2 regions of the Solibacillus sp. FSL W8-0372 genome follow, and region 1 is predicted to be linked to the other one. Evidence: a T-box and tRNA genes for the amino acid it is inferred to sense, from the RefSeq annotation. Region 1 holds a T-box; the other holds one or more tRNA genes.
What was found. The T-box of region 1 lies ahead of tyrS (tyrosine--tRNA ligase). A T-box ahead of a tRNA ligase gene usually reads a tRNA of that ligase, here a tRNA-Tyr.
Positions count from the first base shown of each region.

Region 2: it encodes a tRNA-Tyr, which carries the amino acid that the T-box ahead of tyrS (tyrosine--tRNA ligase) is inferred to sense. The anticodon was not compared.

Region 1 is NZ_CP150204.1:2,808,187-2,823,883, forward strand. Features, by position in the region: gene ezrA (septation ring formation regulator EzrA) at 1-1,107, opposite strand, end outside; gene hisJ (histidinol-phosphatase HisJ) at 1,248-2,051, shown strand; gene MKY13_RS14305 (GAF domain-containing protein) at 2,064-2,543, shown strand; gene MKY13_RS14310 (sensor domain-containing diguanylate cyclase) at 2,587-4,386, opposite strand; gene rpsD (30S ribosomal protein S4) at 4,986-5,588, shown strand; gene MKY13_RS14320 (hypothetical protein) at 5,738-5,932, opposite strand; gene MKY13_RS14325 (uroporphyrinogen-III decarboxylase) at 6,182-6,349, shown strand; gene MKY13_RS14330 (YIP1 family protein) at 6,409-7,026, opposite strand; gene MKY13_RS14335 (substrate-binding domain-containing protein) at 7,110-8,282, opposite strand; gene tyrS (tyrosine--tRNA ligase) at 8,386-9,657, opposite strand; T-box leader at 9,728-9,935, opposite strand; gene MKY13_RS14345 (transglycosylase domain-containing protein) at 10,038-12,884, shown strand; gene MKY13_RS14350 (IS1182 family transposase) at 13,239-14,588, opposite strand; gene MKY13_RS14355 (acetylornithine transaminase) at 14,909-15,697, opposite strand, start outside.
Region 2 is NZ_CP150204.1:3,352,254-3,367,950, forward strand. Features, by position in the region: gene MKY13_RS17165 (sporulation protein) at 1-558, shown strand, start outside; gene trmL (tRNA (uridine(34)/cytosine(34)/5-carboxymethylaminomethyluridine(34)-2'-O)-methyltransferase TrmL) at 598-1,071, opposite strand; gene queG (tRNA epoxyqueuosine(34) reductase QueG) at 1,089-2,222, opposite strand; gene MKY13_RS17180 (phenylalanine--tRNA ligase beta subunit-related protein) at 2,312-3,001, shown strand; gene MKY13_RS17185 (hypothetical protein) at 3,014-3,523, shown strand; gene MKY13_RS17190 (LD-carboxypeptidase) at 3,749-4,660, opposite strand; gene MKY13_RS17195 (DMT family transporter) at 4,790-5,671, shown strand; gene nagB (glucosamine-6-phosphate deaminase) at 5,706-6,437, opposite strand; gene MKY13_RS17205 (hypothetical protein) at 6,660-7,037, opposite strand; gene MKY13_RS17210 (helix-turn-helix transcriptional regulator) at 7,037-7,240, opposite strand; tRNA gene MKY13_RS17215 (tRNA-Leu) at 7,486-7,567, opposite strand; tRNA gene MKY13_RS17220 (tRNA-Cys) at 7,616-7,689, opposite strand; tRNA gene MKY13_RS17225 (tRNA-Gly) at 7,694-7,768, opposite strand; tRNA gene MKY13_RS17230 (tRNA-Gln) at 7,779-7,853, opposite strand; tRNA gene MKY13_RS17235 (tRNA-His) at 7,869-7,944, opposite strand; tRNA gene MKY13_RS17240 (tRNA-His) at 7,984-8,059, opposite strand; tRNA gene MKY13_RS17245 (tRNA-Trp) at 8,091-8,164, opposite strand; tRNA gene MKY13_RS17250 (tRNA-Tyr) at 8,175-8,258, opposite strand; tRNA gene MKY13_RS17255 (tRNA-Thr) at 8,265-8,340, opposite strand; tRNA gene MKY13_RS17260 (tRNA-Phe) at 8,348-8,423, opposite strand; tRNA gene MKY13_RS17265 (tRNA-Asp) at 8,448-8,523, opposite strand; tRNA gene MKY13_RS17270 (tRNA-Met) at 8,527-8,601, opposite strand; tRNA gene MKY13_RS17275 (tRNA-Val) at 8,627-8,702, opposite strand; tRNA gene MKY13_RS17280 (tRNA-Glu) at 8,726-8,800, opposite strand; tRNA gene MKY13_RS17285 (tRNA-Ser) at 8,816-8,907, opposite strand; tRNA gene MKY13_RS17290 (tRNA-Asn) at 8,917-8,992, opposite strand; rRNA gene rrf (5S ribosomal RNA) at 9,006-9,121, opposite strand; rRNA gene MKY13_RS17300 (23S ribosomal RNA) at 9,242-12,170, opposite strand; rRNA gene MKY13_RS17305 (16S ribosomal RNA) at 12,439-13,993, opposite strand; gene MKY13_RS17310 (nucleotidyltransferase-like protein) at 14,332-15,225, opposite strand; gene MKY13_RS17315 (YgzB family protein) at 15,496-15,697, shown strand, end outside.

The DNA.
Region 1 (15,697 bases):
ACGTGTAGACAATAATTCATAGCGTCTTTGTAAAACTTCCAAATGCTTTAAACCGACTTTTGGAATTTCCGCCTCTTTATCCTGCAATCGATAGCTATGCTGAATATAGGCCACTTCATCACTAATATCTTTTGTTAATCGCATCACTTCATTAATCGTACTATACATACCTGAACAATTGCGTTCGACATATTTTCTTGCCATTACTTCTTTTTCCAGTAAATTATAGAAATGATCAATCTCATCATTAATCGTTTGAATGCGAGGCAATACAGTCTGTAAGTTTAACTCGGCAATTGCATCCTTCAATACGTCTAATTCGTTTTCAAGCCCATCCAAGTATTCTGTCAGCTCTAAATGACGCAAATAATAGTTTTGCTCTTCCATTTCACGCTGACCATTTCGCAACTCATGAATCGCTGTCGGAATTTTTGTCTGTATTTCTGTAAGTAGTGTTGGTACTTCGTTTAGAAGGTTAAAGATCGTTTGAGCTTCATCATTTAGCTGGAGTACAATTTCACGGGCCTGTAGGTAGTTACCATCTTTTGTTAACTCATCAAACTCTTCAAACTTTGGTACAAACTGCTCTAGCTTCTTTTCCAATTCCTCTAAAGCGGGACCAAATGAATGTTGATGTGCCAAAATCGTTTTACGTGCTGAGCGGTAATACTCTTTCAATTGTTCAATTTCGATACGGTTTTTTTCTTCACTGCCGATTAATTCGTCAAGCTCTGTAATAATTTGCACACGAACTTGCTCACACTTTGTAAGCTCCTGGTCAATTTCTCGTTCTGCATGCGTAGCTTTTTTGAATTTAAAACGATCAATAAATTCTTCCGCATCAAATAACAATTCGTCAATTTTCGGAATTTGTTTATCCACAACATCTAACCATCGATTTCGCCAGTTTTCAAATAGCTCTTCTGTTTGACCATTCATGTTTAGCGCTTTTACTTTAGCTAGCTCTTCAAAAATTGGATAGTGTTGGATTTGTAACTTTTCTTTATCTAATCGTCCTATTTCTGCATTATGCTTGCGTCGTACTACCAACCCTACAATCAATAATGCTAATAGTATGACGACAACAATGATGATATAATTTATCATTGTAAGCCCCCTAATCCCAATTAAAATCAATAAATTACTTATATATGTCTTTATAATAATAACATGTTTTATACTATTTGTTGAACTATTTACAGGTTTTTTTACTGCAAATCCCATATTTTTGAAGGAGGTCGCATAAATTGATGCGCGATGGTCATATACATACCCCTTTTTGCCCACATGGCTCCACAGATTCATTCGAGAAATATATCGATAAAGCGATTGAAAATGGATTCAAAGAAATATCTTTTACAGAACATGCACCTTTACCTGATGGCTTTATCGATCCAACACCCGACAAGGATAGTGGCATGGATAAAGCATATTTGAAAGACTATATTCATCAACTGAAAAGACTAAAAGAACATTATCAGTCAAAAATTATAATTAATATCGGTTTAGAAGTTGATTATATTATTGGATTCGAGAGTCAAACTCGTCACTTACTAAATGAGTTTGGTCCTTTCCTCGATGATGCCATTTTATCAGTTCACTTTTTACAGGCAGCAGATGAGTATGTATGCATTGACTTTTCCGACAAAGTCTATTTACAATTTGCTAATAAGGTAGGCGGAATCGCCCCTATGTACGAACTCTATTACGAAACGGTTAAAAAATCGATTTTGGCAGACCTTGGCCCTTACAAGCCAACGCGAATAGGTCATCCAACATTAATTCATAAATTTCAGCTTGCGCATTCAGAACAAATCGACGACTCCTTGCGAATTAAGGAAATCCTCACTTTAATGAAGCAGTATCATTATGAACTTGATTTTAATAGTGCCGGTTTAAGTAAACCTTTCTGCAAGGAGCCCTACCCGCCATTACCATTTGTGCAATTCGCAAAAGAATTAAACATACCTATTATTTTTGGATCTGATGCACATACTGCACAGGATTTACATCAGCATCACGAGGCTTTACAACAAAAAATTAAATTTTAATTGGAGGTTTATATGTTTTCTAATATTACTTACAGCGGCACGCTAACAGAGCAGTACGAGCAACTTGCAAAACATCTTGACGCATTATTGGAAGGGGAAAACGACCTCATTGCTAATTTAAGCAATGCTTCAGCTTTACTAAATTACTTTTTAGAAGATATAAATTGGGTTGGCTTTTATTTAATGAAGGATGGCGAATTAGTTCTTGGTCCATTCCAAGGATTACCTGCTTGTGTGCGTATTCCCGTTGGACGCGGTGTTTGTGGAACTGCCGTGAAAAACAATGAAACAATTATGGTGGATGATGTACATACTTTCCCTGGACATATCGCCTGTGATGCAGCATCAAAATCGGAAGTCGTCATTCCTTTAACTGCAAATGGAACGGTATTTGGCGTTTTGGATATTGATAGCCCGAATGAAGCACGTTTTTCATTGGAAGATAAAGAAGGATTAGAGCGATTTGTCAGTGTGCTCTTAAAACATATTTAAATAAAAAATAGGGAGAACCTGAATTACTTTTCAGGTTCTCCCTTTAACATTTTAGTTCCATTGAACTTTCAAACACACAAACGCGATTTTTCCCGTTACTTTTAGCATTGTATAAAGCTGTATCCGCCTGTAAAAAGATATGTTGAAAATCCGGTCGCTTCCCTTTATACCATGTAACCATTCCGGCCGAAATTGTGACTGAAGGTTTCGTTACTTTTGGTATCAGATCAACTAGCTCTTTCGAAACTTTCAATGCCTCATCTTCTAAAATGTTCGGAATATAAATTGCGAGCTCTTCACCGCCCCACCTTGAACAGATCCCTCTTAAACCAATTTTCTTTTTTAATTGAACAGCAATTTGAACGAGCACTTTATCCCCAACCTGATGTCCAAACGTATCATTAACCTTTTTAAAGTTATCAATATCAATTAGAAGAAACATACCCGAGTCATCTTTTTGAATTGATTTTTCTACATAAGTATCAGAGTAACTACGGGCATAAAGCTTTGTTAAATGGTCACGATCCACCATTTCCTGTAATTGCTCCCGTAAAACAGAGTTAGAAATAGCTAAAGAAGAATGATGAATAAGCGATTGCATCAACTTAAAACTATCAAAGGAGAAGAAATACGGTTCCTGATGCAATACAATGCTAAACCCAATAATCTTTTCTTCTACAATCATTGGAATAGCCATCACTGATTTATATTTAATTTCCTCCGCAATAAGTCGACTAAAATCAGCGATAAATAACGGATCCTGTTTTACTTTAAAGTGCTTTTCCACATAATGAATATATGCTAGAGATTCATCTTGATTAAAATATGGAGTACAGACTTCCGTCATTTCATAATAATCTTTCCCTTTAAATAAAAACCCGACTTCCATCGGTTGGAATGACTTTAATAATTGTTTTTGTAAAAATAAAAGCATTTCGTTAATCGTCAGCTTCATATTCAAACGATGAGAAGTTTCGTTAATTAACTGCAAATCGCTGATTAGTCGATGTGATTGGTGATAGAGTTTGGCATTTTCCAATGCATTCCCTGATGCTTGGGCAAGCATTTTTATGAAATCTTTCTCTGAATTAGTAAAGGAATAGTTAATAGGTGCTTTCACCTGTAATATGCCGTAAATTGCTTGCCTACCTTTAATAGGTACGTTTAATAAACGACAGTCCAATTCCATGGCAATATCCTCTTTTAACTCTCCAGATACAAACGCCTCGATTGTTGAAGGTCGCTCTGACAAGTAATCAAAAGGCTTTATTTGGATTTTCGTTTGACGATCCTGATCATTTGATAATATCAGTTCCACTTCTAAATCCGAAAAATTATCTTCAATCGTAATGAGTACATTTTGCAAAATTACATCAATATCCATCGTGGAGTGAAAAAGGTCAGTCATTCCATAAAGTTTACGGTATTTTTGCTCATTTGAATGTACTTCATAATTTTGCACTAAATATTTATGAACAGAGGAGATATTAATTATAATATCTTCTGTTAATTGTATTTCGAAAGGGGGAGTTGTTTTTTGATATTTAAAAACAATGATTCCGTCCATTTTATTGTTTCTCATAAGTGGCATTATATTTGTATGGTTTTTGAAATACGAAAGTTCCTTTAAAAACTTAGGTAATTCTACAACTTTATTTCCATTTAAATAAGGGATTAATAAATTAAAATCGATATTATAAAAATTCAGGTTGGTTACCGGTTTTAGGTTGTTATCAATCAAATGGAATAAAAAGCAATCTTCCATATCGAAAAAATCTGCCAGGCTCTTTTCCAATAGTAGAAAATAGTCATGGAGTTTATGTTGTTGTATATTTGAATTCATACAAAGGTTCAGGATATTCGATTTAAATTGATCAATCTTTAGTTGATTTTCCACCATTAAATCACCTTTTCTTTCGCTATTGCCATTGTCAGTTTCTTATTACTTATCCTCAAGTATACACTTTTCGTGTCTATTTGACTATTTATTTATGTAATATTTTTCTAATAAACACCCCTAATAGTATCGTTTTTATTAGAAAAACGATTATTTTCTGTCTCATTACCATTTTCCCTTATACGCATAATTACCTAATATTAATTTTTTCAGCAAATCTCTCTACTAATTCATATTTTTTCACGTATTTATACTTCTTTTATTCTTCTAGTACTTCTCACTTAACATTTACTGCTTCACGGGAATATTACTATTTGTTGACGTACTGTTAAAAAAAAGATACAATAGCCTTTGTGTAAAATGAATGCAGTAGTTGTATAACTTAATCGTGTATTTTGTTCCTTCTATCTTATTAGAATGGTGTATTGTGTAACCCTCTCGGCTGCATGGGCGAAGATACATGAAAATAGAATACCGTTTAATGTCGGGTACAACTGGTTTTTTCTTTTACAACAAAAACCAAATTTAAAGGAGGAGACACAATTATGTCTCGTTATACAGGTCCATCTTGGAAACTATCTCGTCGTCTTGGTATTTCATTAAGCGGCACAGGTAAAGAAATCGCAAAACGCCCTTACGCACCAGGTCAACACGGCCCGAACTCTCGCGGTAAAAAATCAGAGTACGGTCTACAATTAACTGAAAAACAAAAATTACGTCATATGTATGGTATGACTGAACGTCAATTCAAAAACACTTACCTTAAAGCTGGTAAATTACAAGGTGTACAAGGTGAAAACTTCATGATCTTACTTGAAACTCGCCTTGACAACTTAGTATACCGTTTAGGTTTAGCTCGCACTCGTCGTGCAGCTCGTCAATTAGTTAACCACGGCCACATCTTAGTTGATGGTAAACGCGTTGATATCCCATCATTCTCAGTAAAACCAGGTCAAACGATCTCATTACGTGAGAAATCAGCTAACCTTTCAGTAGTAGCTGAATCTGTAGAAGTTAACAGCTTCGTACCAGAATATTTATCATTCGATGCAGACTCTAAAGTAGGTACTTTCGTACGTATGCCAGAGCGCTCTGAATTATCTGCTGAAATCAACGAACAATTAATCGTCGAGTTCTACTCTCGTTAATTAGTAGTTGAGTCTGCAAAGAGTAACTTAAAAAGCCCTAGAAACGTTGTTAAATCAATGTTTCTAGGGCTTTTTATATTGTACTTTGTAATAGGAAGTATTAGATATTACTCAATTGATCATGCATAAGTAGCTGAACGAAATATATTTTATTCTTCAGAAATATAAATTGTTGCATCATTTTCTAAACCTATATGAACACTTACTACTGAATGTCCTTTGTCATCAAACCATACTCCATTAGATTTGACTATTAAATCTAATGTTTGATAATCAAGTTTTATATTGTCTTTAACTTTTTGATCTGATTCATTGATTAAAATAGAAACATTATAAGATTCCATTGTTACACCTCCCAACTTCTACCTACAATTCCACGCAAATAAGAAACCCAAGGACCAAGCTATTAATCTGATAAGTTTACTTTTTTATACAACTATACAGAAAATTATCAAATTTTTGAACTGATGTGGGGATAATTTTCTTTACATAACTTATCTTGCGTTACTATTTATATACCCCAATTTCCCATCTCTGCAAACGGATAAATATTAAAATATCTCTCATACTTAATTTATAATTTATTAAAGGATGTGATTTTTTTGGAAGATGCAAAATTTGCCGAACTTAATAATGAAAAACTTAGTGCAATCAAACAACTGGAAGAAAAGTTGGACGTAACCTTAATTGCTTATGACATTACCGGATCGAATAGTCATATTCAAAATGGCAATAGTCCCGATGTTATTAACCCGTCTTAATGTTTTACTTTATAAAATAAAAAGACATTCACAAAATATACAATGTGAATGTCTTGAATTTAAAACAGTAAATAACGAGCACTTACCACTAATATAATTATCACAATAAAGGAAGCGAAAAATGCTTTCCATGTTGAGATTCGGTGCACTTCTGAAATACCAACTACTGTAATAACATATGTCCATAAACTGGCAATAATTATAAACGTACCACATACAAACTGTAGGATTAAATCACTTAATGATGTTTCAATATAAGTAATATTAAAAAAAGATTGTGGCGCAAATTGCATCCAAAACAATATTATCGGTAATATCCAAATATAAGGAATCATCGTTACACTAATCATGCGGAACATTTCTTTAAACTTACCTATCCCGCCAAATGCTTTTGCTGATAGTGTCAAAACACCTGCTGATAATGCTGTAGAAAGAAAGTAGAGCAATAAACTTGATAATAATGTCGAATAAACGATATCACCTAAAGTATATGCTCCTGTAAAATCCATGCCGATAAAGCTAATTAAATTGCTTGCAAACATACCGATAATACCTACGATAATAAAATAAGATAACTTTTTATGTGTTAGAACATAACGAATGGTATCACGAGGTTTAGTAGCAATACTTAATACCGCATGTCGATCATCGACTGCATGTGTCAATTGCTCATTCAAATCAAAATCCCCCTAAAAAAATATGTCTATACTCTATTATACTGGCATACTGTGGGCGATTCAAAATTATTGTACCTTAAATATCATTCTACTGAAGATAGTGAAACATAACCCGCTTTTTCTATTAAAGATTGACCTTCATCTGATAATACCCAATCGATTAATCGCTTTACATTACCAGTAGGCTCACCTGCCGTCACAATATAAAACTCCGAGGCAATTGGATAAGTATTTGAACGAATTGTTTCTTTTGAAGGAGCTACCCCATTAACTTCCAATAGTTTTATTTCTTCATTCCGCACCATTTCATTTGAGTAATAGCGGAATGTATAACCAATTGCATTTTTATAATTTTTATATTGGGATACCTCATTAATTATTCCACCCATACCAGTTGCAATATCTTCAGTTGGCGCCTCCATTAAAGGCGTATCCCCCATTAAACGTTGTAAAGCAGTTTGGGATCCACTATCTTGCGGTCTTTGGAATGCACGAATTTCATCATTATCCCCACCAACTTCAGACCAATTTGTAATTTCACCGGAATAGATGCCTTTAATTTGTTCCAACGATAAACCGTTAATATTATTTTTACTATTTACAAAAAAGACGAATGCTTCTTTTCCAATAGGGGTTAATACCAGTTCAAAGCCCTTATCTTCCGCACGCTTCTTTTGATTTTCAGATGGTCCCGCCGCAAAAATTATATCCGCCCTTCCTAAAATTAGATTCGTATAGGCTTCATGTGTTTGGTTAACCATTACCTCACTCTGATATGGATTATAACTTTTTTCAGGATATACTTCTTGAGCGATTGCCGCATAGAGTGGGTACAATGCCGTCGCACCATCTATGATCGGTAAAGGCTCCTCCAATGTTAAGGAAGCGGTTTGTCCGAGCGCTACTAATTGGTTGCCTTCTACAAAAGGTTCATACTGATAAATATTAACCTCAGCATCAACAGTTGACACCCTGCTATCCAACCACTTATAAATCGGTTGAATACATGTAATAGCTATAATAATCCCCGCTAGTCCCCAATACACTTTCACACGTTTTTTCTTTTGGTAAAATACATCAAAAATTTGAAGGACAAAACCTATATATAAAATTGAAGCTACTGCAATTATTAGCGGTATGTAATGAATGTTGCCCGCCAGTAGAAACGTGAAAACAATAACAAACGTGAAAAAGCTTGCTCCCAGCAATACAAAAATGGCCATTCCAATTTGTCCCCAATAAGATTTTTTCTCCATGTCATCTCTCCCTTCTCCTTATTACGTTCTTTTTACTTCCTAATATCCCTTTAAAAAAACGCCTTGGAAAACTTTATTTCCAAGACGTTTCAAAATCATTTAGTTATACAAATTTCACCATGTGATATTTTTTCTTTCCTCGACGGATAATCGCAAATGCATCTTCTAATCGGTCTTTGCCATCAATCACATATTCTAGCTCTGTAACTTTTTCACCGTTCACACTAATTGCACCGTTCGTTACATCTTCACGTGCTTGACGTTTTGAAGATGAAATGCCGGCTTCTACGATTAATTCAACAATGTTTTTGTCTTCTTTCGCTACCTCTACAGATGGAACGCCAGCAAATGCCACTTTCATTTCATCTACTGATAAAGCTTTTAAATCCCCTGAGAATAATGCCTTTGTAATACGCTCCGCTGCCTCTAGACCAGCTTCACCGTGGATAAGGCGTGTCATCTCTTCAGCTAAAGCTTTTTGTGCTTTACGTAAATGCGGCTCTTCTTCCACACTTACTGCCAGCGCTTCAATTTCTTCACGTGTTAAGAAGGTAAATATTTTAAGGTATTTTACAACGTCTGCATCTGCAGTGTTGATCCAGAACTGGTAGAACTCATATGGTGATGTTTTCTCAGCATCCAGCCATACTGCGCCACCTGCTGTTTTACCGAATTTTGTACCATCTGCTTTTGTTACAAGAGGAATCGTAATACCGAATGCTTTTGCATTTTCGTCGTGTGTCTTACGAATCATTTCCAATCCCGTTGTAATATTGCCCCACTGATCCGAGCCACCTACTTGAATACGAACATTATGATGATCGTATAAATGGTTGAAGTCGATTCCTTGAATTAATGTGTAAGCAAATTCAGTGAATGAAATACCTGAATCTAAGCGTGAAGCTACTGTGTCTTTATTTAAAATGTAGTTTACATTAATTAATTTCCCGTAATCACGTAAAAAATCGATCAATGACATTGGGCCAACCCAATCATTATTATTTACTAATACAGCACCGTTTGCTGCATCTGATGAGAAGTCGAATAAACGTTCCATTTGTTTTTTTAGACCTTGAACGTTTTTGTCGATTTGCTCCATCGTCTGTAGTTGGCGCTCTTCAGAACGTCCTGACGGATCTCCTACAGTACCTGTAGCTCCCCCAACTAATAAAATCGGTGTATGGCCCGCTTTTTGGAAACGGCGTAATGTAAGTAATGGTACGATATGACCGATATGCATGGAATCTGCTGTTGGATCGACACCTACATATAATGAAACCTTTTCCTCGTTTAAAAGCTTTTCCATACCTTCAGCATCTGTTTGTTGGTATAACAAACCACGCCATTCTAAATCTTGCAGTAATTCGTTCATCATTTTTCTCTCCTTTTACATGTGTTGTATTCGCTATGTAAGGAAACAAAAAACGTCCCTACACGCCAATGCATGCAGGGACGTCAAATTTCTCATTTAACGCGGTACCACCCAGCTTGAAGAAACAAAAAACTTTTCTTCCACTTTAAGCGTCTATAACGTGACGATCCGTTCAAGCTCCAAGTACGTAATTCATAAATGCGCTTTCTCTGGCTTTCACCAACCGCCAGCTCTCTAATCAGGGAGCACATTTATTACTGCAAACTCTTCTTTGCCTGAAATTTATATTTTCTATTCTACCTAGAAAATAGATGTTGTCAATAAATATATTCGTTTATATATCAAATATGCTATAATAAACAAGATTTTAGGAGGGCGATGTTGTGAAAGAATGGCTTGATAAATTTAATAAAAAAATCGAATCCCTTGTTTCTTCAAAACAGATGCGCTATGTACGAATTACTGGTGGTGTCTTTTGGAATTTAACTTTATTAGCAGTAATTTTTGTTGCTACTACACTGTTATTTGTTGGGGGTGTAGGTGCAGGTTACTTCGCATCATTAACAAAGGATGAACCTTTGCGATCAAAAGAAGAGATGCGCGAGCAAATATTCAGTTATGAAGAAACAAGTGAACTTTACTTTGCAAACGATATTTACATAGGAAAAATTCGAACAGATTTAGACCGACGTGAGACATCGCTTGCTAATATATCTCCAATAGTTATAAATGCGGTACTTGCTACGGAAGATGAATATTTCCGCGAGCATGAAGGAATTGTACCAAAAGCAGTTTTACGTGGGTTACTGCAAGATGTATCGAACTCCTCTACACAAACTGGTGGCTCTACTTTAACACAGCAGTTAATAAAAAACCAAATACTTACAAATGAAGTTTCGTATGAGCGTAAAGCTAAAGAAATCTTACTCGCTTTCCGTCTCGAGAAATTTATGAGTAAAGAAGAGATTTTAGAAGCATACCTTAACATTATCCCATATGGCCGTAATTCTTCCGGTCGTAATATTGCCGGAATTGAAACAGCAGCCCAAGGTATATTTGGTATTCCAGCTTCTAAGCTAAATTTACCACAGGCAGCCTATATTGCCGGAATACCTCAAGCGCCTTTTAAATACACACCATTCACAAATAAGGGTGAACAAAAGAGTGCTGAAGGAATGAAACCTGGTATCGACCGTATGAAAACGGTATTATATCGTATGCAGGAAGTAGGCTATATTTCGGAAAAAGAGTACAACGAAGCAATAGGCTATGATATTACAAAAGATTTGAAGGGTTATGAAGAACGACCAGAGGACAAATATCCTTGGCTAACAGCTGAGCTTGAAATGCGATCAAAAGAAATTTTCGCAAAAATCCTTGCTGAAGAAGACGGAATTGACCCAGACCGTTTAAAAGAAGAAAAGAACTTAAACGAAAAATACTCTATTTTAGCAGACCGTACAATTCGTTCTGGAGGATATCGTATTTATTCGACAATCAATAAAGATATGTACGATGCTATGCGAAATGTAACAGAAGAATTTACACTGTATGGTCAAACATATAAGAAAAAAGAAAAAGATCCAGAAACAGGTGAAGAAATCGAAGTGGATGTGCCTGTTCAAACAGGAAGTATCATTATCGATAATAAAACAGGTCGTATTTTAAGCTTCGTCGGTGGACGTGACCACCAGTTAGAACAGTTAAATCATGCTACACAAGCTTATCGATCAAATGGATCAACGATGAAACCATTACTTGCTTATGCACCGGCACTGGAATATGGTGTAATCGGGGCGGGTAGCCCGGTAGTGGATGTTAAATTTAAACGTGATTATGATAATTACGAACCTGTAAACTATATTCCTACACAGGAATTAGGCATTATTCCTGCACGTCAAGCAGTAGCTTCTTCTCAAAACTTGGCCTTGTTACGTTTGTATGACTCAATTTTAGATCGTCGTCCTGCTACGTATTTAGATAAAATGGGCTTTTCTAAGTTAACTGAAGGAGATTATGTTCATTTATCTACAGCCATTGGCGGTATCACGCATGGGGCAACAGTCGAGGAAAATACAAATGCTTATACTACATTTGCAAATGAAGGAAAATTCATAGATGCCTATATGATTGAGCGTATCGAGGATTTAGATGGTAATGTTGTTTATGAACATAAAGTTGAGCCGGTGGAGGTATTCAGTCCGGAAACTGCCTATATGATGACAGATATGTTACGTGATGTACTTCAACAAGGCGGTACCGCAACTTTAGCGAAAAGTCAGTTAAAGTTCTCTTCAGACTTTGCTGCTAAAACAGGTACAACACAGGATCATAAAGACGTTTGGCTAGTAGGCTATAATCCGAATATCTCAGTCGGTGTCTGGTTAGGTTATGACCAGCCTCGTACTCTTTATGCATTTAATAATCGTTATCAGCACCCTAGTAATCGTGTCAACCGATTATGGGCAAGTTATTTAAATACGCTTTATGATATCGATCCAGAATTAATCGGTACGAAGGAAACATTCAAAAAGCCAGAAGGTGTTGTTACGCAGTCGTTCTGTGGAATATCCGGATTAGCTGCTTCCACATCTTGTTCAAATGCTGGTTTAGTCGTTTCCGATTTATTTAACAAAAATGTATTTTTACCTACACAGCCAGATGATAGTTTCGTTTCATCTACTTCTGTAGTAATTAATGGCAGTACTTATGCGGCACTACCAAGTACACCTACTGAGTTTGTCCAAATGAGTGGATTCGGATTGAATCAGGCCTTTATTGACCGTATGCTAGGTAGGCTCGGTGGGGATGCATCAAAGCTATTGCCGTTTAGTACTGGTAATGGTGTTGTATCAGGTGCCCAGTTCGAAGCGGATGGTGCTCCACCTGAAGCTGTATTTGCAACATTGGCAAATGGCTCATTATCATGGACGGCTTCAGCATCCAATGATGTGGTTGGCTACCGTGTATACAGTATTACAAATGAAGGCACATCACTTGTAAGATCATTAAAGTCTTACGAAGGGTTCCAAATGTCTGTGTCAGAAGGCGTTAGGTATGTCGTTGTTGCTGTTGATATTACTGGCCTGGAGTCGGGTTATTCGAATGAAGTTGGGGAAGTTTATATTGCGCCACCTGAACCCGAAGATGAAGAGAATACTGTACCAGGAGAGATCATAGAAGAAGATTTAGACGATATAGAAATCGATCCCGAAACAACTATTGACTAATTTATAAAAAACAGTGGCTGAGACATAAGTAGAATTTCTTTGTATAAGAGAAAATTCCTTATTAAGAAACCGATACTTTATGAATTGATTGGAGTGAAGGGGCGACTCCTGGGGGATGAGCGTGACGCCTGAGACTACAGGCTCAGGCCACGCCCCCGGAAAGCGTCCCCGCAACGGAAATCAATTCTGGTAGAAACAGAAAAATATCCATTTTCCCTTAAGGAAAATGGATATTTCAGGTTGTCGACAAAAGGCATCGAGAGCTCGTCTCTCGATGCCTTTTGTCATTTCTTTTATCAAATTAGGCTCCGAAGTTCTGTAAAAGGGCTCCTCTTCGAGGGAAGATGCCCTCATCTAAGCTCCTTGCCAAGTCCATGTGGCAAGTTTCTTCAAGTTCATGGCAGCAAAAGTAAGCATCGCCTGCATGGACAATTTTTTAAGGCCTCTTAGCGTTGTCCATCGCATACCATGCTTCTCTTTCGCATCCGCAAAGACACGCTCAACCGTCTCTTTTCGTTTTGCATAAATGGATTTAATTTCATGATGATGACGAAGATGTTCGGCTTCTTCTAGATAATCTGCCCAAATATGTCGCTGAATCATTTTCGTATGATTTTTACTTTCCGTACATTGTGCTAGAAATGGGCAATCTGCACAAACCGCTGGATTCGATTTGTATTGGCGATAGCCTTCTTTCGTCGTCGTTGTATAGCGCAACATCTGGTCATTCGGGCAAATATAGCAATTATAGTGCTCATCATAGACATACTCATGTTTACGGAAGAAGCCATCTTTCGTTTTCGGTCTTGTATAAGGAAGAACAGGCAACATTTGATTTTCTAATAAAAAGTTCGTAATCGCAGGTGTTTTATAAGCCGCATCCGCAGCAACAGCCACAGGCTTTTTCACACGATGAATGACCTTTTCAACAAGCGGTTGCAGCATATGACTATCATGGATATTGCCCGGTGTCACAATCGTACCTAATACAAAGCCACGTTCATCTGTCGCTGCATGAAATGAATAGGCAAATTGTTTTGTCCGTTCGTCCTTCACATAGTAACCACTTTCAGGGTCCGTTGTGCTCTCTTTGATTTCTTTCCATTCTTCCTTTTCAAACTTCTCCGGTGGAAACGGCTTTTTCCCGTTCTTTTCACGGTCTATGTTTAACTCTTCTTGTAGCTTTTCTTCATAAGCACGTGTCTCTTTTCGAACCATCTTCTTATCAAATTTTCGTTTATTCGCACTTGCCTTAACATGCGTAGAATCAATAAAGATATGGTCAGCTGATAATAAACCCGCATCCACAATTTCTTTCAAGATGCGATAGAAAATCTGTTCAAATACATCTGTATCCTCAAAACGCCGTGTATAATTTTTGCCAAACGTTGAGAAGTGAGGCACTTCTGTATGAAAACCGAAGCCTAAAAACCAGCGATACGCTACATTCGTTTCAATTTCCTTAATCGTTTGACGCATCGAACGAATACCAAAAACGTATTGAATCATTGTCATTTTAAATAAGACAACAGGATCAATACTTGGTCTACCGAAAGGTGAATATAAGTTTTCAACTAATGGATATACAAACGAAAAGTCAATGGCTGCCTCTAATTTACGTACGAGATGATTTTCTGGGACAAGTTGTTCAATCGTCAACATTTCTAATTGATTACGTTCATTCATTTGGTTTTTAGTCATCATATCGGGACACCTCTTTGATTTAGATAAACTATATTAGAAAGAATAGATCAAGTTGATTGGAATGGAAGGGGCGACTTCTGCGGGAATAGCGGGACTGCCGATACACCGCAGGAGCGTAGCGACGAGGAGGATTGGCACCCGCCCGCGAAACGCGTCCCCTGGAATGGAAATCAACGGTTTTCATCATTTAAATTTATTTTAAAACAAAAAAGACTGTAGGCAAACTCGAATTTCTTCGAGTTTGTCTACAGTCTGAAATATCCATTTTCCCTTAAGGAAAATGGATATTTTTCGTTTTGTCCCAAACTCTTTTAAATTATTTATAGAGTTGTAATTTTATCTGTTTGTAATACACCTTTTAGAATGTCTACAGCTTCATCAATTTCCTGCTCACTTACTGTTAATGGTGGCAATAAGCGTATTACTTTCGGACCTGCCGCTACAGTTAACAATCCAGCTTTATCTAAAGCAGCTACATATGGCGCTACGTCTTCTCCACCTAATCCTAATCCAAGCATTAAACCTTTCCCTTGAACAGTATAGTTCGGAAATGCTTCTTTAAGTTTTATTACAAAATAGCTTGATTTTTGTTTTACAGATTGTAAAAATTCATCATTAAATATATGATCAATAACCGTTTGTGCTACGGACACCGCTAGTGGATTTCCACCGAATGTCGTGCCATGTGTACCTGCGTTAAACGTATTAAATAGTTCCTCTGTACCGAGAATGCCTCCAATTGGAAAACCTCCTCCTAGACCTTTCGCCATTGATACAATATTAGGCTTAATTACAGTTTGCTCAAATGCAAAACGGGTACCTGTACGCCCAATTCCCGTTTGTACTTCATCGGCGATTACTAAAATATCTGTTGATTGCTGAATGTCATGAATAGCTTGCGCAAATTCATCAGATACAGAATTTACCCCGCCTTCACCTTGAATCATCTCCAACATTATTGCTGCTGTTTCAGAGTCTGCTGCAGCTTTTAATGCCTCTACATCATTAAACGGTAATGTAATAAATTCACTCACTAATGGTCCGAAGCCGTTACGTACTTTATCTTGACCAGTCGCACTCATTGCACCGAATGTACGTCCATGAAAGCT
Region 2 (15,697 bases), 540 kb from region 1:
CAAGCAATACTTTCCCAGTTCCAACTAAATGAGCCGTTTATAATTCAAGCGAATGAAAAACATGAAATCCCCTTCTCATTTCCTTTACCTTCTGTAGTTCCAATTACTATAGGTAAATCCCGAGTGTGGATTCAAACTGGATTAGACATTAAAAATGCGGTGGATCCGAAAGATAAAGACTTTATTGATATTCAGCCATCACCTCTGGCAAATAGCGTGTTAACAGCAATTCAAAACATGGGATTCCGATTACGTAAAGTAGACAATGAGCAAGCGCCATCTTATTTACGTCGCCAAACACCAATTGTGCAGGAATTTGAATTTACCCCTACTAATCAAACGTATCGCCGGTATCTAGATGAGCTGGAATTGGTCTTTTTAGGTCATTCACAAAACTCAGTCGAAATCCTACTTCAGGTTGACCGACGTGCGCGCGGGCTTGGCGGATTTTTATCAGAAGCTTTCGATATGGATGAAAGCTTCATTCGCCTTACCCTATTCGAAAATGATAATTTGTCAGCAAAACTTTCACACGCGATAGAAGCTAAAATGAAATAATAAAAGGCAAGAAGCAAATTGATCTGCTTCTTGCCATTTTTATTTTAACCCTGGATAGTTTTGTTGTCTTAAAGCTTCATAAATAACAATTGCCGCTGTGTTTGATAAATTCAGTGAGCGAATATGGTCACTTTGCGGAATGCGCAGGCACATATCGGCACGTTCCTTTGCAAACTCTTTCGGTAAACCGGTCGTTTCTCTTCCAAACATAAAGTAGATGTCCCGTGACGTATCACTAAAATCATGTGTTGTAAAAGGCTCATCACTATAAGTCTCAATTAAATATAAATCTCCATTCTTACTGTACTCAATAAATTCTTCTAAAGAATCATGATACACAACATTCACATGCTCCCAATAATCCAATCCTGCACGCTTTAACATTTTATCGTCTGTAGAAAATCCCAGTGGTCGAATTAAATGTAATGATGTATTTGTTCCAGCACATGTACGTGCAATATTTCCTGTATTTGCCGGTATTTCCGGTTGGTATAACACAATATGGTTTGGCACTTCAAAATCCTTCTCTCTTATTGATTTAACAATGTTAGTCCTTTTTCTATTTCAGCCAGCACTTCTTCATCTTGCTCTAGTTTTTTTGCAGCCAATAAAATTCCCTCGGCTTCATTTGTTCCTATTTTTCCAATTGTCCATGCGGCCGTCCCTCTTAATACCGGGCGTTCGTCTTTTTGCAGCACCTGAACTAAATCAGGCATTGCCGATTCTTCTTTAAAGTGAGCCAATGCTAATATGGCATTGCGCTGAATTGGCTTTTTACCGCGCCATGAACCCGAAACATGACTAAATTTAGATTTAAATTCTTTATTGGAGATTGATAAAAGAGGCTGAAGTAAAGGCTTTGCAATTTCAGGATCCGGCTTGAATTCTTCATGAATCCAATTTAGTTTTCCTTTATTTTTCGGACATACTGTTTGGCATGTATCACAGCCGTACAATCGATTCCCTATTTTACTACGAAATTCATCAGGCAAAAACCCTTTTGTTTGTGTTAAAAAGGCAATACATCGCTGTGAGTTCAGCTGACCCGGTGCTACAATTGCACCCGTTGGACAGACGTCAATGCATAAATTACAGTTTCCACATTCATCCTCTATCGGTGTATCAGGAGCAAAAGGTATATTTGTCATAATTTCACCTAAATATACGTAAGAACCAAACTCAGGTGTAATAATAGAACAGTTTTTCCCGCTCCACCCGATTCCAGCACGCTCTGCTATAGCACGATCAACGAGCTCCCCTGTATCGACCATCGATTTCACTTTTACATTCGGTACTCTTTCTTGTAGCCATGCTTCAATAAGCTGCAGACGTTCCCGCACTGCTGTATGATAATCGACTCCCCAGGAAGCACGACAAAAGATCCCTCGGCGTTCTCCCTTTTTTCCTTGTGGAGCATCCTGCATTCGAGAAGGGTATGCTATAGCAATTGCAATAATACTTTCGGCATCATCCAATAATTTTAACGGCTCTGTACGAAGCTCAATATCCGATTCTTCAAATCCCGACTGATAGCCTAATTGTTGCTGTCGTCGTAAACGGTTTTTTAATTCATGAAACGGAGCAGCGGTTGTAAATCCGATTTTATCTACCCCAATAGAACTTGCGTATTGAATTAATTCTTCTTGAAGTTGAGATACTTTCATTTCCCTTGCTCCTTTCAAATGATACAATGAATACAAGTTATTTTATATTACATAATTATCCAATATTATAATTGAAGTAGGTGCTTTAATTGAATATCTCTATTAATGACTCACTCTTTACAGTGAATGAACAATTTAAAATTGGCCTTATCCATTATAGCAAAATTATCGTAGAGGAATCTCCTCAAATGATTAAAGGTCGCACGCAACTATATCAGGAAAATTTATTTTTAGAATTACAGGAAAAACCTGTGACTGAGCGAACTGGAATTAGAGAATGGCGCCAACTTTGGAAATCTTATGGTGCCGATCCAAATCGTTATCGACACTCTGCCGAAAGCTTAATGCGACGTATCGCTAAACAGCAATATTTAACACCGTTTCATACAGCGGTAGATTTGAATAATTTCTTTTCATTGCAATTTGAGATTCCAGTCGGTATCTATGATTTGGATGGTATTCAAGGAAATGTTGAAATACAAGTTGGCAATGCATCAACAGGCTATGAAGGAATAAATGGTCGTTACAACACATTGGAAAATATCATTTATTTAAAAGATACGTTCGGTCCATTCGGTAGCCCCTATGTTGATTCAAAGCGAACTGCTGTAACTGAAGTAACTACTAATGCATTGCAAATCCTTTATTTACGTCCATCGATCAGTGAACAGGAAGCACAAAAGTTATTAAACAGTGCCGGAAAAATGTTTACACAAGTAAGCGGTGGCGAATTTGAGGCGCATGTTCTTTCAACTGAGAATAAAAAAATTCATTTTTAAGGAGCTGATAGTGTGAGCATTAATCTAGCGGAGGCAGTAAAACTAAAGAGCGTTATTACGAAGAAAATTCAAGAACGTACATTTGCTGTGAATCAACTAACACATGTGATCATTGAAAAAGGTGAACAACCAAAAAGACCCGATTACACACTTGAAATGCTAGAAGCTGAATTAAAACAATTACGGTATGACTCTCGTAAGCTGGATTCACTCATTTACCGTGCAAATATTGAAAATGTAATTGTATTTAAAGACGAGGAAATGCCCATTGTAGAAGCGATCGAACTTGCTAGCCAGTTACGGGCAGAAGCTGCCTTATGTAAAAGCTTAGGTTCTGAAGAAAAAGAAGCATTCTACCACAATTCTGGTGAAGCCATCCTGTACCGTGTAGCACTGTATGATCCGATGACATACCGCACTCGCGCTAACGAGCTGGAAAAGGAAGCACATCGCCTTTCCAATTTAATTAATGCTAAAAACTATCAAGTCGAAATCGAATTTGATGATAGCAACTACTTCTAATCCTAGAGCGGTGAGACTCCAATCTAGGTAATAACGAGCGATTTTTGCTTAGGCAAACTTAGAGAAACCAATCAACTTTTACCTGTTACAACGTTACCTTTCACTAATGACCAACTATTGTAAAAGATAACTACAAACTAAATTGTGTATTTCCGTCGCTCGTTATTAAAAGACACCTGCTCACTTATTTAGTGAAAAGGTGTCTTTGTTATTTATTTCCTAGTATTATTCTACACCCGGTAATATCCGTAATGTTTTATCATCCGCATCTAAAATAGCTTCTACTCCTAGTGGTATCGCAATATTCGGTTCGCAATGACCAAATTTAAATCCTGCTACTGCTGGTTTGTTTAAAGGCTTTATATACCCTTCTATAACGTTTAATACATCATCATAGTTATATTTACTGCTAAGCATATTAAAATCGCCTATTACAAAGCCTGCAGCAAGCTCAAGCTTTCTAGAAAGACGTAATTGATTTAATGATAAATCAATTTGCTCAATCGATTCACCGATATCCTCAATTAAAACAATTTTATTCCGAACATCAATTTCAAATTTTGTTCCAAGTGTACTAACAAGACGATTCAGATTACCACCTGTTAATTCACCACGTACAACACCGGATACGAGTGTACGAAGTGGCGAAATACTTTCTGTATACTGGATTTCAATCGGTTGGAATAATTGCTGGAACATTTTTTTTGATAATGGGTCTAGCTCCCCTTCCGGACCCGATAACATAGGCCCATGGAAGGTAACGACATTTGAAAACTCATTCACTTGTGTATGTAAAGTGGTGATGTCTGAATAGCCCCAAATGATTTTCGGATTGTCCTCGATTAATGGATAACTTATTTTATCTATAATTCTAGATATACCGTAGCCACCTTTTACTAAAAAGACTGCTTTCACTTCTGGATCACGAATCATTTGGTGAAAATCTTCTAATCGTTCCTCGTCTGTACCTGCTAAATAGCCGTCATACGATTGAATTGTATTGCCTAGCTTATATTTCAAACCAAGCTCGTCCAATATTGCTAATTTGTCCCCTAAAGATTCTATATTAAGCGGGCTGCTTAAATTTACTAATCCTACAGTATCGCCATGCTGTAATCTTGCTGGTCGTATTTTCATGTAAATGACCTCCTTTTGCTTCTGTCGCTATTGTATCATAGCGTTTTATGTAAAGCGCATTGCAATTTCCCCCAGGTTATCCCTATAATAGATAAAATTATTTTTCCATTATTAAGGAGATGCTACTTAATGAAATTTCCACCACAGCTACTTCTCATTTTAGCTACTTTATTATGGGGTGGTAACTTTGTAATTGGTCGCGCTGTTACCGGAGAAATTCCTCCTATTACCCTGGCATTTTTACGCTGGATTGTTGCCTTTGCCGTATTTTTCCCCATTGCTTACAAACGGACAAAAAAGGAATGGAGTGTACTGAAGCAAAATTGGGTTGCCGTCATTACGTTAGCTTTGACAGGAGTCGCTGCATTCAATACGCTCGTTTATATCGGTTTATATTATACAACATCCATCAATGCATCTTTAATGAATTCTTCCACACCGATAATTATATACATATTAAGCTTTCTCTTCTTAAAAGAACGTTTAACTAAGTATCAGTTAATAGGTACAATAATTTCTCTAGCTGGAGTGTCTTTTATTATTTCCGGAGGCTCATTACAAAGCTTACTTGCCTTTTCATTTAATAAAGGAGATTTAATTGTACTAGTTGCAGTGTGTTGTTGGAGTATTTATTCATTGCTTATTAAGAAGTGCGCTAGCAGGCTCCCTGGCTATTCTACATTTTTAGTAACAATTGCTATAGGTGCATTAATGCTGCTCCCATTTGCGGTATATGAACTACTCACTACATCCCAAACTATTGTATGGAGCACTACTACTATTGGAGCTATTTTTTATGTTGGGGTATTTGCATCGATTGTGGCATTTCTAAGCTGGAATACAGGCGTTGTAGCTTTAGGTGCCAACAAGGCAGGAATTTACTTAAACTTTATCCCTTTGTTTGCTAGCATCTTTGCAGTAATCTTTTTAAATGAAAAGCTGCTACTTACACAATTAATCGGCGGGGTTGCCATAATTGTCGGGGTATTTATCTCATCTATAAAAAAGTAAATTAAAAGGAGTGCATCATCAGCACTCCTTTTAATTATTCTACTCCTGTATAAATAACAGTTACGTCTGGATGATAGTTTAATACACTTGCTGGGAAGTCTTCTGTCACTTCACCACTACGAAGACGATCAAATGCTTCTTGCTTCGCTGCGCCTGCAATTAGTAAGACAATCTTTTTTGATTTCATAATTGTTTTAATACCCATAGTAATTGCATGTGTCGGTACATCATTGATTGAGTCAAAGTAAATTTTATTCGCTTCACGTGTCGACTCAGCTAGTTTTATAACATTAGTCCCTAAATCGAATGGTGTTCCTGGCTCATTAAAGCCAATATGTCCATTAACACCAATACCTAAGAGCTGAATATCAATATTCCCTGCTTCTTCAATCATTGCATCATAATCCATTGCTGCTTTTTCAATATTTGCTGCATTACCTGTTGGTAAGTAAATATTTTCCTGCTTCATATCAATATGATTAAATAAGTTGTGGTCCATATAGTAATGGTAACTTGCCTCATTTGATGGATTAATACCAATATATTCGTCCAAGTTAAAAGACTTAGCCTGAGCAAAGGAAATATTCCCTTCCTTATATATTGATACAAGTTCTTTATAAAACCCTTCAGGTGTACTTCCAGTTGCCATCCCAAAAACAGTTTTACTATTTTCCTTTAACTGTTCTACAAAAATACTTGCAGCAATTTTACTCATTTCATCATAATCTGTCGCTTCAACCCATTTTAAATTTGTTACAGCATTCATTCATTTCCCTACTCCCTATGCTTATATAATTCAAATAAAGTAAAGTTCATTTTTAGTTCCTTACATCAATACGTTAATTTTATAGCATAAATTTTTAATATGCTATATAAAACAGTTCACATTTTCTTTTAAAAAATACGATTTAACTTTAATTGTACCCATATAATTTATTAATATGTTAGGAATGAATTTCAAGCCGGAAAAAGGGTAGGACATTATAAACTAGTACTTTTTTGCATAATAAACCATATTTAAAAATACGACTGAAATATATAATGCAATGAATAGTGATAACACTTGAAAGGCTGAAACATTTAGAGGAGACAATGGGTTAAAAATCAACATTAATATAATGGCAAATATCACTCCCCAAAAATAACTAATGTATGTTGCACGTTCTCGAATCTTTTGAGCACGTTCATCCTTTGCTGCAAAGTGAGGTTCTAAATAAGCCAAACTAAACGCCATAATCGAAAGGGCAATCACCATTAATGCATCAGGAAACTTCCCTGAAAACATATGAGATCCATTAATGAAAATACCTATTAAAAGCATAAAGATACCGATAAACAAAAAGAATGACCTGTTTCCAGTAATCATTATTGATTATCCTCCTCATAAATAAATATATCCTCAATGTGACAGTTAAACTGACGGGCTAACTTAAATGCCAATGTAATGGAAGGGTTATAACGTCCCTTTTCCAAAGAAATAATGGTTTGCCTAGAAACTTTTAAATTTTCAGCTAAGCCATCCTGTGATAAACCATACCGTGTACGTAAATCCTTAATATTATTTTTCATTTTTACCTACCTAACGTAAAGTATATTTTACGTAAAGCTGACTTTACATTCATTATATATAAGAAGTAAATAATTGTAAATATAATACGAGAAAACGTTTTGTTTTCTTCGATGTTTGTAAGCCAACTGTTGTAGTACTGTAATTCCTTCTCAACTAAAAATAAACTATAGTAAACGAAAACACCCTCAAAGCCTGTAATCAAGACTTTGAGGGTGTTTTAATAGTTCTAACTTGAACTCAATGATACCGATAGCCGGGGTCGAACCGGCACTCCAGAAGGAACCGGATTTTGAGTCCGGCGCGTCTGCCAATTCCGCCATATCGGCAAAATAAAAAAGGGTAAAAAAAAACCGGAATTACCGATTAATTAAATATGGAGGCGGCAACCGGATTTGAACCGGTGATAAAGGTGTTGCAGACCTGTGCCTTACCACTTGGCTATGCCGCCATATTGGAGCGGAAGACGAGGTTCGAACTCGCGACCCCCACCTTGGCAAGGTGGTGTTCTACCACTGAACTACTTCCGCAAAAAAAAAATGGCTGGGGAACCTGGATTCGAACCAGGGCATGACGGAATCAAAATCCGTTGCCTTACCGCTTGGCTATACCCCAAAGCTTTTAATATAATGGGGCGACTGATGGGAATCGAACCCACGAATGCCTGAACCACAATCAGGTGCGTTAACCACTTCGCCACAACCGCCACTATATTATAATTTTAACTCTTAAACCTAAATAAAAATGGGGCGACTGATGGGAATCGAACCCACGAATGCCTGAACCACAATCAGGTGCGTTAACCACTTCGCCACAACCGCCACTATGTTATTTTTAAGTTTTTGAATTAATTGGCAGGGGCAGTAGGAATCGAACCCACACTGACGGTTTTGGAGACCGTAGTTCTACCTTTAAACTATGCCCCTATTAAAAGGATGGTGGAGGGGGACGGATTCGAACCGCCGAACCCTAAGGAGCGGATTTACAGTCCGCCGCGTTTAGCCACTTCGCTACCCCTCCAGGTAATGGTGCCGGCGAAAGGAGTCGAACCCTCGACCTACTGATTACAAGTCAGTTGCTCTACCAACTGAGCTACACCGGCAAAAATATGGTGGGTTTGGACGGAATCGAACCGCCGACACTTAGAGCTTCAATCTAATGCTCTACCAACTGAGCTACAAACCCATATTATATGTAGTATTTTAAAAATGGCGGTCCCGACCGGGATCGAACCGGCGATCTCCTGCGTGACAGGCAGGCATGTTAACCGCTACACCACGGGACCATTTGGTTGCGGGGACAGGACTTGAACCTGTGACCTTCGGGTTATGAGCCCGACGAGCTACCACTGCTCCACCCCGCGACAATACTATATGATTTAATTTGAATGGTGGAGGATGACGGGCTCGAACCGCCGACCCCCTGCTTGTAAGGCAGGTGCTCTCCCAGCTGAGCTAATCCTCCATGCTGGATATTGATGAAATGAATGGTGACCCGTACGGGATTCGAACCCGTGTTACCGCCGTGAAAGGGCGGTGTCTTAACCACTTGACCAACGGGCCATTTTAATAAATGGCTGGCGGAGAGTAAGGGATTTGAACCCTTGATGCAGGGTTACCCGCATACACGATTTCCAATCGTGCTCCTTCGGCCACTCGGACAACTCTCCAAGAGTTAATGGCTCCGAAGGCAGGACTCGAACCTGCGACCTGCCGGTTAACAGCCGGATGCTCTACCAACTGAGCTACTTCGGAATATTTCTATACAGCCTAGCGACGTCCTACTCTCACAGGGGGAAGCCCCCAACTACCATCGGCGCTAAAGAGCTTAACTTCCGTGTTCGGTATGGGAACGGGTGTGACCTCTTTGCCATCATCACTAGACTATTTTTTCAGAAAGACCTTATTTATTATACCACACTTTCCTTATTTGGCAAGTGTTTTTTATAATAAATTCATTCTTTCAAAACTGGATAAACGTTTCATTGAATTGTGCAATAAAATGTGGTTAAGTCCTCGACCGATTAGTATTCGTCAGCTACATGCGTCACCGCACTTCCACCTCGAACCTATCTACCTGATCGTCTTTCAGGGGTCTTACTTACTTGCGTAATGGGAAATCTCATCTTGAGGGGGGCTTCATGCTTAGATGCTTTCAGCACTTATCCCGTCCACACATAGCTACCCAGCGATGCCTTTGGCAAGACAACTGGTACACCAGCGGTGTGTCCATCCCGGTCCTCTCGTACTAAGGACAGCTCCTCTCAAATTTCCTACGCCCACGACGGATAGGGACCGAACTGTCTCACGACGTTCTGAACCCAGCTCGCGTACCGCTTTAATGGGCGAACAGCCCAACCCTTGGGACCGACTACAGCCCCAGGATGCGATGAGCCGACATCGAGGTGCCAAACCTCCCCGTCGATGTGGACTCTTGGGGGAGATAAGCCTGTTATCCCCGGGGTAGCTTTTATCCGTTGAGCGATGGCCCTTCCATGCGGAACCACCGGATCACTAAGCCCGTCTTTCGACCCTGCTCGACTTGTAGGTCTCGCAGTCAAGCTCCCTTATGCCTTTACACTCTTCGAATGATTTCCAACCATTCTGAGGGAACCTTTGGGCGCCTCCGTTACTCTTTAGGAGGCGACCGCCCCAGTCAAACTGTCCGCCTGACACTGTCTCCTACCCCGCTAAGGGGCATGGGTTAGAAGTTCAATACAACCAGGGTAGTATCCCACCGACGCCTCCTCCGAAGCTGGCGCTCCGGGATCTCTGGCTCCTACCTATCCTGTACAAGTTGTACCAAAATTCAATATCAGGCTACAGTAAAGCTCCACGGGGTCTTTCCGTCCTGTCGCGGGTAACCTGCATCTTCACAGGTACTATAATTTCACCGAGTCTCTCGTTGAGACAGTGCCCAGATCGTTACGCCTTTCGTGCGGGTCGGAACTTACCCGACAAGGAATTTCGCTACCTTAGGACCGTTATAGTTACGGCCGCCGTTTACTGGGGCTTCAATTCACAGCTTCGCTTGCGCTAACCGCTCCTCTTAACCTTCCAGCACCGGGCAGGCGTCAGCCCCTATACGTCACCTTACGGTTTTGCAGAGACCTGTGTTTTTGCTAAACAGTCGCCTGGGCCTATTCACTGCGGCTTCTCTAGGCTATGCACCCAAAGAAGCACCCCTTCTCCCGAAGTTACGGGGTCATTTTGCCGAGTTCCTTAACGAGAGTTCTCTCGCACACCTTAGGATTCTCTCCTCGACTACCTGTGTCGGTTTGCGGTACGGGCACCTCTCACCTCGATAGAGGCTTTTCTTGGCAGTGTGAAATCAGGAACTTCGCTCTAAAGAGCTCGTCATCACAGCTCAACGTTATAGTATGCGGATTTGCCTACATACACGCCTTACTGCTTGAACACGCGCAACCAACGGCGTGCTTACCCTATCCTACTGCGTCCCCCCATTTCTCAAACGGTGAGGAGGTGGTACAGGAATATCAACCTGTTGTCCATCGCCTACGCCTATCGGCCTCGGCTTAGGTCCCGACTAACCCTGAGCGGACGAGCCTTCCTCAGGAAACCTTAGTCATACGGTGCATGGGATTCTCACCCATGTTTCGCTACTCATACCGGCATTCTCACTTCTAATCGCTCCACCAGTCCTTCCGGTCTGACTTCAACGCTATTAGAACGCTCTCCTACCACGCATACTCAAAGTATGCATCCACAGCTTCGGTGAATCGTTTAGCCCCGATACATTTTCGGCGCAGCGTCACTCGACCAGTGAGCTATTACGCACTCTTTAAATGATGGCTGCTTCTAAGCCAACATCCTGGTTGTCTAAGCAACGCCACATCCTTTTCCACTTAACGATTACTTGGGGACCTTAGCTGGTGGTCTGGGCTGTTTCCCTCTTGACTACGGATCTTATCACTCGCAGTCTGACTCCCGTGTATAAATATCCGGCATTCGGAGTTTGTCTGAATTCGGTAAAGCGAGATGCCCCCCTAGTCCAAACAGTGCTCTACCTCCGGTATTCTCAATCACGAGGCTAGCCCTAAAGCTATTTCGGAGAGAACCAGCTATCTCCAGGTTCGATTGGAATTTCTCCGCTACCCACACCTCATCCCCGCACTTTTCAACGTGCGTGGGTTCGGGCCTCCAGTGAGTGTTACCTCACCTTCACCCTGGACATGGGTAGATCACCTGGTTTCGGGTCTACGACCACGTACTAATTCGCCCTATTCAGACTCGCTTTCGCTGCGGCTCCGTCTTCTCAACTTAACCTCGCACGTAATCGTAACTCGCCGGTTCATTCTACAAAAGGCACGCTATCACCCATTAACGGGCTCTAACTACTTGTAGGCACACGGTTTCAGGATCTATTTCACTCCCCTTCCGGGGTGCTTTTCACCTTTCCCTCACGGTACTGGTTCACTATCGGTCACTAGGTAGTATTTAGCCTTGGGAGATGGTCCTCCCGGATTCCGACGGAATTTCACGTGTTCCGCCGTACTCAGGATACACTCTGGAGGGAATGAACTTTTGACTACAGGGCTTTTACCTTGTTTCGCGGACCTTTCCAAGTCGCTTCGTCTAACTCATTCTTTTGTAACTCCGTATAGAGTGTCCTACAACCCCAAAGAGCAAGCTCTTTGGTTTGGGCTCTTCCCGTTTCGCTCGCCGCTACTCAGGGAATCGAATTTTCTTTCTGTTCCTGCAGGTACTTAGATGTTTCAGTTCCCTGCGTCTGTCCTCATCACGCTATGTATTCACGTGTAGATACTATCCGATTAAAGATAGTGGGTTCCCCCATTCGGAAATCCCCGGATCAAAGCTTACTTACAGCTCCCCGAGGCATATCGGTGTTAGTGCCGTCCTTCATCGACTCCTAGTGCCAAGGCATCCACCGTGCGCCCTTATTAACTTAACCAAAAGTTAACACTTAGATAAAATCTAAGATTTAAGTTTACACGTCAATTGCTTGACTTGTTACATTTCTATAAAATAGAAATTTGTTTTATTGCTTTCAATGTCGTTTTATCCAGTTTTCAAAGAACGAAATGCGGTTCAATCATACGAGATGAATTAAACCAACAAGGTTTTGAAGTATCTCATTCAATTAAGAATGAACCTTCAAAACTGAACAGCAAACGTTAATGTTTCATTCCCCAAGGGAATGATTCCGAAATAATCCTTAGAAAGGAGGTGATCCAGCCGCACCTTCCGATACGGCTACCTTGTTACGACTTCACCCCAATCATCTATCCCACCTTCGGCGGCTGGCTCCATAAAGGTTACCTCACCGACTTCGGGTGTTACAAACTCTCGTGGTGTGACGGGCGGTGTGTACAAGGCCCGGGAACGTATTCACCGCGGCATGCTGATCCGCGATTACTAGCGATTCCGGCTTCATGTAGGCGAGTTGCAGCCTACAATCCGAACTGAGAACGATTTTATCGGATTAGCTCCCCCTCGCGGGTTGGCAACCGTTTGTATCGTCCATTGTAGCACGTGTGTAGCCCAGGTCATAAGGGGCATGATGATTTGACGTCATCCCCACCTTCCTCCGGTTTATCACCGGCAGTCTCCTTAGAGTGCCCAACTAAATGATGGCAACTAAGAATAAGGGTTGCGCTCGTTGCGGGACTTAACCCAACATCTCACGACACGAGCTGACGACAACCATGCACCACCTGTCACCGTTGCCCCCGAAGGGGAAACTATGTCTCCATAGTGGTCACCGGGATGTCAAGACCTGGTAAGGTTCTTCGCGTTGCTTCGAATTAAACCACATGCTCCACCGCTTGTGCGGGCCCCCGTCAATTCCTTTGAGTTTCAGTCTTGCGACCGTACTCCCCAGGCGGAGTGCTTAATGCGTTAGCTGCAGCACTGAGGGGCGGAAACCCCCCAACACTTAGCACTCATCGTTTACGGCGTGGACTACCAGGGTATCTAATCCTGTTTGCTCCCCACGCTTTCGCGCCTCAGTGTCAGTTACAGACCAGACAGTCGCCTTCGCCACTGGTGTTCCTCCAAATCTCTACGCATTTCACCGCTACACTTGGAATTCCACTATCCTCTTCTGCACTCAAGTTCCCCAGTTTCCAATGACCCTCCCCGGTTGAGCCGGGGGCTTTCACATCAGACTTAAGGAACCACCTGCGCGCGCTTTACGCCCAATAATTCCGGACAACGCTTGCCACCTACGTATTACCGCGGCTGCTGGCACGTAGTTAGCCGTGGCTTTCTAACAAGGTACCGTCAAGGTAGCGCCAGTTACTACGCTACTTGTTCTTCCCTTGCAACAGAGTTTTACGAACCGAAATCCTTCTTCACTCACGCGGCGTTGCTCCATCAGACTTTCGTCCATTGTGGAAGATTCCCTACTGCTGCCTCCCGTAGGAGTCTGGGCCGTGTCTCAGTCCCAGTGTGGCCGATCACCCTCTCAGGTCGGCTACGCATCGTTGCCTTGGTGAGCCGTTACCTCACCAACTAGCTAATGCGCCGCGGGTCCATCTTATAGTGACAGCCGAAACCGTCTTTCAACTTTCAAACATGTGTTTAAAAGTATTATTCGGTATTAGCCCCGGTTTCCCGGAGTTATCCCAATCTATAAGGTAGGTTACCCACGTGTTACTCACCCGTCCGCCGCTAAATCAGAGAGAAGCAAGCTTCTCTCATCATCCGCTCGACTTGCATGTATTAGGCACGCCGCCAGCGTTCGTCCTGAGCCAGGATCAAACTCTCCATAAAAGTAGTTTGAAAGCTCATTTGCTTTGCTAGCGATTCAACTTAATTAAAAGTTGAAATCTATTGTTTGCTTCATTTAAGAAGCTTGTTTCATTAACGTTGCTTGTTCAGTTTTCAAGGTTCATTTTTTTGCTATGTCGTTTTAGCGACTTCTCTAATTTAACATTTCTTCTTTTCTTTGTCAACAACTTTTTCAAAAAGTTGTTTGAGCATTTCAAGAGTTATTTAGTTTTTCGAGTACGTCTTAGCGACATTTAATATATTACAATATTAGTTACACATACGTCAATACTTTTTTTAAAAAAAGTTTCAGAGCGTTATTTAACGCTCTGATTAATATACTATAAACCGTATTCACTTTCAATAAGTTGTCGGTCTACATAATAATTGCGGTGAAATATCGCTTCGTTTTTTGCAACTACTGGTTCTACTTGAACTAACTCTTTCTCGATTAAATATTCAACAAAGACTTCTAAATCTACAGAGTAGTAACTTAATTCAGGGTGATCATGTAATTCCTGTATTGTCCAATATGGTTGAGCAAGCATTGTTTCTAAAATATGCTGCGCCCCATCAGTCGTTCTTGAATTAATCAAAAACTCTCCCGCTAAAAATAAAAGCTCTAGACGCTTTTCCAAACTTTCATTACTCATAATCAATTCTTCATATAACTTATAAATTGCTGGGTCATTTCTTTTCACTTGAGCCCATACAGTTACTTCTGGATAATGACCACTATCAATAATCGATAATCTGCCTAAATGATGCAATGAAGCAACTACATGATTATAAGCATCTAAATAGTGACCATCCTCAAATAATTCTTTTCCTTCTTGATAACGGCGGATTAACTTAGCAAACTGAATTCCTGTTTTTAACTTACGTCCAACAAAAGGAAACTCCTGTAGTTCCGAACGTAACTTAAATAAGAACTCATTTCGATCGAACATAATTTTACCGTGGAACAGCCAATCGACTAAACGCTTATTCGAACCAATAAAGATCCATTTACGCAGACGCTCTTCCGTTAAAATATGCATCACCATTTTCGCATCACCATACATATAGTGTTTTGAATAAATAGGTGTGTCACTATCTTTTACAATAATTAATAGAACCGAATCAAATGTATCGGTCATATTTTCAGCGCCTTCACGCTTATTAATTAAAATAACCCCCAACGTCTCCGGCTGACTTGCGCGTTCCTGATAAATTGGTCTTAAAATATGTTCCATTGTTATCCCCCTATAAAATTTTGCTACTATTTATATTTGTTTCTAAGTTATTGTAATCGCTATAAGTCAAATTCACTAGTGTTATCTCATTGAACATTTATTCTAATAGAAATCCGTTATTAATTATAACTAGAATAATAGAATTGTTTCGACAGTAAGTTTGGAAATACCTTTAAATTCATATAATTAGGATATCACCAAAATCTTTCAAATCTACTAATCTAAATCCAATTTATGTTATAGTATATTTTAGATTAGGAGGCAATTGTAATGAAAAAGTATAATAGTAAAATTAATAAAATACGATCATTTGCATTATCCCTTATTTTCATCGGTTTTGTGATTATGTATGGTGCAATCTTTTTTAAAGACAATCAAATTCTTGTATTAATCTTCATGTCTATTGGGCTTCTGTGCATTATCGGTAGTACTGCTGTTTATGGATGGATTGGACTTTTATCAACTAAAGCAG